One region of the Desulfitobacterium chlororespirans DSM 11544 genome, then DNA from elsewhere that is predicted to be linked to it. Evidence: riboswitches for the same ligand, from Rfam matches in the RefSeq annotation. Region 1 holds a riboswitch; the other holds the start of a gene.
What was found. A riboswitch is a leader RNA that binds a small molecule or an ion and turns the genes downstream of it on or off. The one in region 1 is predicted to bind glycine.
Positions count from the first base shown of each region.

Region 2: linked by a shared signal. The riboswitch ahead of gcvT (glycine cleavage system aminomethyltransferase GcvT) and the one ahead of BUA14_RS00530 (alanine/glycine:cation symporter family protein) in region 1 are both predicted to bind glycine.

Region 1 is NZ_FRDN01000003.1:110,802-115,222, reverse strand. It holds gene BUA14_RS00535 (SbcC/MukB-like Walker B domain-containing protein) at 1-1,273, shown strand, start outside; gene BUA14_RS00530 (alanine/glycine:cation symporter family protein) at 1,270-2,640, opposite strand; glycine riboswitch at 2,747-2,841, opposite strand; gene BUA14_RS00525 (DNA-formamidopyrimidine glycosylase family protein) at 3,161-4,006, opposite strand; gene BUA14_RS00520 (DUF5131 family protein) at 4,011-4,421, opposite strand, start outside.
Region 2 is NZ_FRDN01000011.1:182,866-187,286, reverse strand. It holds gene gcvPA (aminomethyl-transferring glycine dehydrogenase subunit GcvPA) at 1-220, opposite strand, end outside; gene gcvH (glycine cleavage system protein GcvH) at 221-607, opposite strand; gene gcvT (glycine cleavage system aminomethyltransferase GcvT) at 739-1,836, opposite strand; glycine riboswitch at 1,949-2,032, opposite strand; glycine riboswitch at 2,034-2,141, opposite strand; gene BUA14_RS28780 (sugar diacid recognition domain-containing protein) at 2,302-3,159, opposite strand; gene ileS (isoleucine--tRNA ligase) at 3,430-4,421, opposite strand, start outside.

The DNA.
Region 1 (4,421 bases):
TAAGCAGGAGCACCAGGAGATTGCCGCCAAGGAAAAAGAGAAGGCCGGACTGGAGAGTGAGCTGAAAGGCTTAAGGGATACCTTAAAAAAAGCTCAGGCCAGAAAAGAATTTCTCAGTACGGAACTGTCTGCCCTGACAGAATCCCTGAAGGAAAGCCTGGGCATCTTCAAAGAGAAAGAGAGCAGCATTCAAGACAAGCAGACTGCCATAAAAGCCAAAGTGGGTGAGGTGGAGAATTTAGAGGTCTATCAAAAGGAACTCCTCAGCCAAATAACCCGGATCGAGCAGAGCTATGTCCAGACCGAAACAAGGAAAAACGAGACGGAACAACAGTACAACGAGTGCTATGTCCGCCTGCAATCAGCACACACCAGCTGGCAAGGCCTGGCGGAAAGAAGTCAAAAGGATAAGGAGTCTCTGGATAAGGTTTTACAGGAGGAACAGATCGGGAATATTGAGGAAGCGAAGAGTCATCTGCTGAGCAGAGATGAGATAGAGAAACTCAAAAGGCAGGTCAAGGACTATCAGGACTCCTTAACTCAGCTTCTTGGCGCCATTGGGAATTTGCAAAAGAAGCTTGGCGGGCGGAGTTTGACCGCTGAACAATGGGAGCAAATGCAAAGGCTCAAGGAAGAAAAAGAAACCCTCTGCAAAGGGCTGGAGGAAAGCAAGATTGAGATCGAGACCCATGTCAGGACCATGAAAGAGAATTTGGCGAAGAAAAAAGACCTGCTGAAGAGTCAGGCAGAGCTGGAACGTCAGCTGGGACTTTTGCGGGATCTGGAGAAATTATTCAGGGGGAAGCGATTCGTTGAATTTGTGGCGGCCCACCAACTGAAATACGTCTCCATCGAAGCCGGTAAGCGGCTCAGAGAGATTACCGGGGGCAACTATGGCCTGGAAGTGGACCAGAACGGAAAGTTCCTGATCCGGGATTATAAGAACGGCGGCGCCCAACGGGATGCCACTACATTATCCGGCGGGGAAACCTTCCTGGCCTCTTTATCTTTGGCGTTAGCTCTGTCCGCCCAAATTCAGCTTAAAGGAACGGCCCCTTTAGAGTTGTTTTTCTTGGATGAGGGCTTCGGAACTCTGGATGACAACCTCCTGGAAGTGGTGATGGACTCCCTGGAAAGGCTCCACCATGACCGATTATCCGTGGGCATCATCAGCCACGTGGATTCGATCAAGAACAGAGTGCCCGTCAAGCTCATGGTCACACCTGCTCAAGCCGGGCTGGGCGGGAGCAAGGTGGCCATCGAAGTCAGCTAGCTTCTCGAGCCCCAGTTTTTGGTGAGTCTGGCCACAACCCCACCCAGAATGATCAAGGCCAAAATATTGGGGATGACCATTAAGCCGTTAAAAAGATCGGCCAAATTCCACACCAGGTCAACCTTGAGGGCGCAGCCAACACCTACAAACACAGCAACCAGTATGGCATAAAAAGGAACTGCTTTTTTTCCGAAGAGATACTTCACATTGGCCAGACCGAAAAAGTACCAGCCCATAATTGTAGCAAAAGCAAAGAAAAGGACACAGATGGCAATAATGACATAGCCGAATTGACCAAAGACCTGGGCATAAGCAGCCTGAGTCAGTTGAATTCCAGTGACGAATTCACCGTTGGCATCGGCAGAGCCCAATACACCTGAAGTTAAAATGGCCAGAACAGTTAAGGGCAGTAAAACAATGGTATCGATAAAAACCCCCATCATGGCGACAAGGCCTTGATCACAAGGGTCTTTGACACGGGCCAGAGCATGGGCGTGAGGCGTTGATCCCATACCGGCTTCATGGGTGAACAAGCCCCGGGCAATGCCGAAACGGATGGCCTGCTGCACGCTTACCCCCAGGACACCCCCTAAAACCGCCTGGGGATAGAAAGCGCCCACAAAAATATCATGAAAGGCAGGGATAATGTTAGAGAAATTTGCGCCGATAACTACAAAGGATGCCAAAGTAAAGAAAACTGCCATAAAAGGAACCACTTTTTCCGCAACGGCAACAATACGCTTAACACCCCCCAGGAAAACCAGCAAGCAAATAAGTGCCAATCCTATCCCGATGATTTCTGAAGGAATCCCGAAAGCGGTTTCCATGGCCCCGCCCACAGAATTGGCCTGAACCATATTGCCCATGAAGCCAAGGGCCATGATAAGCAAAAGGGCAAAAACAGCGGCAACCACCCTACCGGTCCGCCCCTTGATGGCGGCGCGGATGTAATAGACCGGTCCGCCCACCAGCTCGCCGTTTTTCGTGGTTTTATAACGCTGAGCAAGAGTAGCTTCGGCATAAATGGTAGCCATGCCTAAAATTGCACTCAACCACATCCAAAATACGGCGCCGGGACCGCCGGATACCATAGCGGTAGCCACACCCGCCAGATTTCCCGTACCAATCTGGGCGGACACCGAGGTAATCAGAGACTGAAATGAGGTCATGCCTTCCTTATCGCTGGCAGCATTACCTCTCAAAGTAATAGAGCCGAAGGTTAGCTTAAAGCTCTGTTTGAACAGGCGAAATTGTACCCCTTTGGTAAGAATCGTAAAATAAATGCCCACACCACAAAGAAGAAGAATTAAAAAGACATCCCATAATACTGCGTTGATGCTGACGACTAAATTAGAAAACCATTCCATGCTGAACACTCCTCCTGATGCATTGTTTGTTGACAAATAAAAGAGTCAAACCATAAGCATATGGTTTGACTCTGGATACGCGCAAAAAGGCCCAAAAGTACTTGAGCACAGATTCTCTGTTCTTTGGCCTGAGAGATTAGCCCGAGGAATTCGAGCCTTACACCTTCGGCACCCAAAATGGGATTCTCCAGAGTTACATCCATTCATAGTCTTCACCTGAAATACCAGGCACCTGAGAGTGTTACTCCTTCGGCAGGGCGCAGCCTTTTTCCTACAAACTTCATTTGTCGATATTATGTTGTGTTTCTATGTAACATCATATCTCGAAATGCTATCACATTATTAAAATTAAGTCAAACAGAAGTTACTTAGCTTTTGAAGGTGGATTGGGCGGATGAAAACAACCAATAAAAAAAGGGCGCAAAAATAGTTTTGCGACGCCCCCGTTTTTTGGAGTTAAACCAAGATTCGAAACCGGTTTCGAATTTGGCAAGCCCTTCCTCCAACATACCCTCTCAAATCATCTGACCGGGTGTTGACCAGCCAAATTCTGGGGCTGGCATTCCGGGCAGAAATACACTGAGCCCCCCAGGTAGCTTTCCTTAAGGATTGTCCCGCCACATTGACCACAGTCCGTTCCTGCTGTATTCTTTGACATCTTTGTCTTGTATCTCCCGGAAACTCCGAACAAATCTTTTTCCGTGTCACGGCCGCCAAGCTTTGCCATCTCATTCAGCACTTTCATAACCGCCTGAAGCAGCTTATCCCGTTCCCTTTTAGCCAGGGTGGCTATTTTGCGTTTCGGGTGGATGCCCGCTTCAAAAAGAATATCCTGCAGCGTACCGTTGCCGATGCCGGGAAAACGTTGCTCCGTGGCCAGAAAAGCCTTGGCGCTGAGGGTTGGTTTGCTTTCTGAAAAGAGACGGAGGTAATAATCAGAGAAATTCTGGACAAAGGGGGAGATAGAGTTCCTGCTGGCCAGGTAATAGTGATTGTCATAGCTGCCGTCATGCGCAAATATTCCGCCGTACATGGCCACCGTGAAAACCAGGGCCTGTCCGTCGTCCAGCTCCATCATCAACTGATAATTTTCCGGGACTTTACCGGCCGGCATAAGGCGAAGATTCACCCCGTCGTTGACGCACAGCTTCCGGCCGTTGTCAAAAATCAGTTCTACGAAGATGCCGAATCCCTCGGCCCCGGCAATCCTGCTGCCGGAAAGTGCTTTGTCATATTCCTCGGGTTCGCCGTTATACCAGCAGAATTTATGAGCCTTTGTGGGGGGCCATACTTTCAGGATACGCCGGCTTTTCACACTTTCGTTCAGCTGCCTGGTCAGAGTGAGGACTTCGGGTAACTCCAGCATAACTTTACTCCCTTCCTGCCTGATAGTCTATATTGCTCTCTCGGGCACACTTGAACAGCATGCCGTAATTAAGCCTGCGCAGTTTTCCGTTCTGGATAAAGTTGGTCCCGCACTGACGGAAAGAAAAGCTGACGTTATGCCGCATACACTGCTCTCTGACCGCCAGGGCCCAGTCATAATCAAAAGGCCTGGCATTGCGGTCATATTCCCCGCCCACGACGACTAACTCAATGTTCTCTAAATACTTTTCAATATCTATCGCCTCAAGCATGGGCTGAAGGGCGATATTTTTGTGTTTGATAGGCAGCTTTGAAAAGATTTCCAGACGTTCATCCGCGGTTTGCTGGTTTTCCACCGTACAGCCCACCGTGACATTCTCATACCCCTCACCCCAGTCATCGGGAAGACACTGGGA
Region 2 (4,421 bases), on a different contig from region 1:
CTCCCAGATAAGAGGTATACTCTTCCACCGTTTTATTCTCTGCAGCCAGCCTGCCCATATATTTTACCAGCTCCAGCTCAGACAGCCCTTCCCGAATCTTCAATTGAGCCTGGCGCCGAACGCTTTCCGGGATATCCGCAAAAAGCTCTTCAAGGGAGCCTACTCCAATCCGGGTGAGGATCTGTTCCTGCTGGTCCACCGTGTTCGGCACGTAATTCATTTATTGGCCCTCCTCCGCTAGAAACGCCTCATATTCTGCGGCTGATAAGAGTTCATCCAATACCTTCAGATCTTCCACTTCCACTTTAATCAGCCATCCCTCACCATAAGGATCATCATTGAGAAGTTCAGGAGAATCCAGAACCTCTTGATTATAATCGATAACCCTGCCGCTAACCGGAGTAATCATATCCGACACGGCCTTGACGGATTCCACGGTTCCAAAGGCCTCCCCGGCCACCACCGTGGTATCATTATCAGGCAGTTCCACAAAGACCACATCTCCTAAGCTGTCCTGAGCATGAGCCGTAATCCCTAAAGTCACGGTATTTCCTTCGACCTTAGCCCACTCATGAGATTTGCTGTACTTTAATTCTACTGGATTCATACTATCATCCTCCTTATTTTGCGGGGAAAAGGAACAGGTCCCTAACCCCATTTAATCGTGTTTTTAACAGCCCCAGTGCTCTGTAACACTTAAAACCTGCCTTGCCCGGTGAGGAAAATTTTCGCACTGCTTTACCCCTGCCGTTTGTAGAACTGTGAAGGAATAATCCGGGCCTTAACGGCTTTCCCACGAATGATCACATCCAAGGTTTCCCCCATTTGTGCATACTCCAGGGGAATCAGGCCAAGGGCAATGTTTTTGTTTAAAGTAGGTGAAAAAGAGCCAGACGTAATAAAGCCGATTTCTTTTCCCTCTTTCTGAAGGGGATAATGGGAGCGGGCTATGCCCCGTTCAATCATTTCCAGGCCTACCAACTTTCTTGGCACACCTTTCTCCTTTTGTGCAGATAGGGCCTCTTTGCCAATAAAACGTTCTTTTTCCAGCTTGACAAAAAACCCTAGCCCGGCCTCCAAAGGTGTGATATCCGGCCCCAGTTCATTGCCGTATAAGGGCAGTCGGGCTTCAAAGCGGAGAGTATCCCGGGCGCCCAGACCAATGGGTTGAACTCCTTCCGACCCTCCAACCTCAAGAATTCTTTCCCACATCCGGGGAGCATGCTCAGGAGGCAGGTAAATTTCAAAGCCGTCTTCCCCGGTATACCCTGTCCTGGAAATCAGGCAAAGGACTCCATCCACTTCCCCATGCTTAAACCAATAGTAGTTGATCTGTGTTAAATCCATACTTGTCAGCTTTTGCAGGATTTTCTCCGCTAAAGGACCTTGCAAAGCCAATTGGGCAAAGTCCCCAGAGCGATTTTCCAAACTTATTTCAAAGCCCTCAGCCTGAGCCTGCATCCAGGCAAAATCCTTATCCGTGTTGGAGGCATTGACCACCAGCAGAAAATGCTCCCGGTTATAGCGATACACCAGTAAATCATCCACTACACCACCGTCAGAGGTGCACATGGGAGAATACTGAATCTGGTTATCCTGAATTCGCGACACATCGTTAGTCAATAGGTACTGCAAAAAAGCAAGGCTATCCTTTCCCTTCAACTCCACCTCACCCATATGAGAGACATCAAAAAGCCCCGCTTTGCTGCGCACGGCCTTGTGCTCCTCAATGACTCCGGCGTATTGAACCGGCATTTCCCAGCCGCCGAAATCAATGAGTTTCGCACCGGCCTGGCGATGCTTCTCATACAGTGGTGTTCTTTTTAGTTCCGTCACTTAGGACACCTCCCTAGAATTGAGTATTAACCAAAACCGGAAAAAACATTATTGAACACGGGGAAAATAAAGAAATGGGTAAAATAAAAAACAGAGAATAGCACGTCGCGCTACCTCTGTCCTTTGACCTGAGAGATTTACCCTTTGCTTGCGGGCTACCCCTTTGGTGTTCTCCACTGAGAAGCTCTCCAGAGTTTCGTCTTCCAGCAGTACTTTTGCCTGAGAGTTTCCCTTTCTGAACAGGCGACATTCAGGAAGTTTCTCCTTCGGCGCTCAGGATGTTGAGTCTCTCCCACTGGAATCATTCGAAGCTTTATGTATTTTTACCTGATCCAAATTGACTGGATTTACCTGCTTTTATTATAGTCAGCAAACTGATTTTCGTCTACACAAATATCCCATTCTACATAAATAATAAAATGTACAAATCCCCCATCATACCTGCCGGTTGGGAATGATTAATTCTTACAGCTTGTGGGCCAGCTCGTTTAATTCAGTGCCGACCTGTTGCAGCTCCTCCACCATCTGCGCAATCTCCTGAGTGGCTTTAGCTTGTTCTTGAGCTATGACATTGTTTTGAAACACCCCATTGGCGATCTCTTCCATAGTATCCTGAAAGGTGCTCAGCAAATCATTGATTTCATTGGCTGAACGATTGCTTTCATCAGCCAGCTTGCGCACTTCTCCCGCCACTACCGAGAATCCTTTTCCTTGTTCTCCCGCACGGGCCGCTTCAATGGCCGCATTAAGCCCTAAAAGATTGGTCTGCTTCGACACCCGGCGAATGAATTCGGTGACACCTTCCGTGGCCTTAACATGCTCTTTGGCATTCTGGGCTACCGTAGCCACAGTCTGACTCACCCCCGCCACCTCTTCCGAAGAAGCCGCCATTTCCTGGATAGCTCCAGCCGCTTGTTCCAGAGCCTCTCCCATCCGCTCCACATGAGCCTTGAGAACCTCTTTCAGTTCTTCATCCCGGAGTAAAAAAGCAATCATCGCCGCGGTGACTTTCGCTACAGGAGCAACACTATTCAAAGGGCCGGCCACACCAAAGGTCCCCAGCTTTTCACCTTCGAGGACAATGGCGATGTTCATGCCTTCCCGTTGTTTTCCCTGCGAACTCATTTCATCTTCTGCAGTGATTTTGATGTCTTGGATAGAGGTCGTCATGATGCGGTGTGCACCCGCATGGGCAACGCCAACCCGCTGTTTAGCCGAATCGGCGATAATGGTCCCCGTAGCGTCACAAACAATGCCATGAAACCCACTTTCGGAATAAATCAAATCCACGATCCGGTTGGCCAGACTCTCTGTAAGCCTCATTTTCTTCACTCCCACCTCTGTAGGTCTTTAATTTGAGCATTTAATTCAAAATCCCAGAAGAAAATCAAGTGCAATTTAGTACCTGATCCTAAAAATTAGACAAATAAATCCACTGGTTTTCATCACTAAATATAATACTAAGTATTCAAACTATTGTCCATGGATTTGACCTTAATAATAAACGTTATCGTTTTAGATACATTAAATAAGACTTGAGCGGATAGTACCGCCCAAGTCTTAAAAATAGAAATAGTAAAGAAATGCTGTTTTTTAGAGATGGCTTACAACGGAAGCACAGCGGGGGCAGAGGGTAGGATGCTCTTGATTCTCCCCAACTCCTGTATCGTAAATCCAGCAGCGCTCGCATTTTTCTCCTGCCGCCGAGTTCACGGCTATGCCGAAACCCGCCAGGTCTTCTGCCATGCTCAGACCCTCAGGCTTCTCTTCTCCTGCACTATGGAGCTGAACTGCCGAGACGATGAAGATTTCCGACAGATTGGGAATATCTCTTAAGAATCCTTCCAGTTCAGTATTGGGATACAGGTCTACCTGAGCTGTCAAAGGATGGTTGATCAATTTATCCTGACGGGCTTTTTCCAAGGCCTTTGTTACCTCAGAGCGGACCGCCAACAGCGTATCCCATTTTTGCTCCAGAGCTTCATCCAGCCATTGCGGATCAACCTTGGGCATTTCCTCAGTTTGGACATGGGAACCAGCAGGTACCCCTGGGACATAAGGCCAAATCTCATCCGCCGTATAGGTCAGCACCGGCGCCATCAAGCGCACCAGGGCATTGAGGACATCGTAGAGCACTGTCTGAGAAGCACGGCGCAGAGTGGAATTCTTTCCTTCCACATAAAGCCGGTCTTTCACGATATCCAGGTAAATGGCGCTTAGCTCCACAGCGCAGAAGTTATGCACCGAATGGTAAACCCAGTGGAATTCGTACTTCTCGTACCCCTGCAATACCCGCTGGGTCACTTTGCCCAGCTGCAGCAGAGCCCAGCGGTCAATCTCCGGCAAATCTTTATAATCCACCCGGTCCTTAGCCGGATCAAAATCATTAAGATTGCTCAGCAAGAACCTTAAGGTGTTGCGGATCTTGCGATAGGCTTCGGACATTTGCTTCATAATCCGTGGTGATACCGCCACATCATTCTTATAATCGGCGGCGCACACCCAGAGCCTTAAGATATCCGCCCCCATCTCCTTCGTTACCTGCAAAGGGTCAACTCCATTGCCCAGAGACTTGGACATTTTGC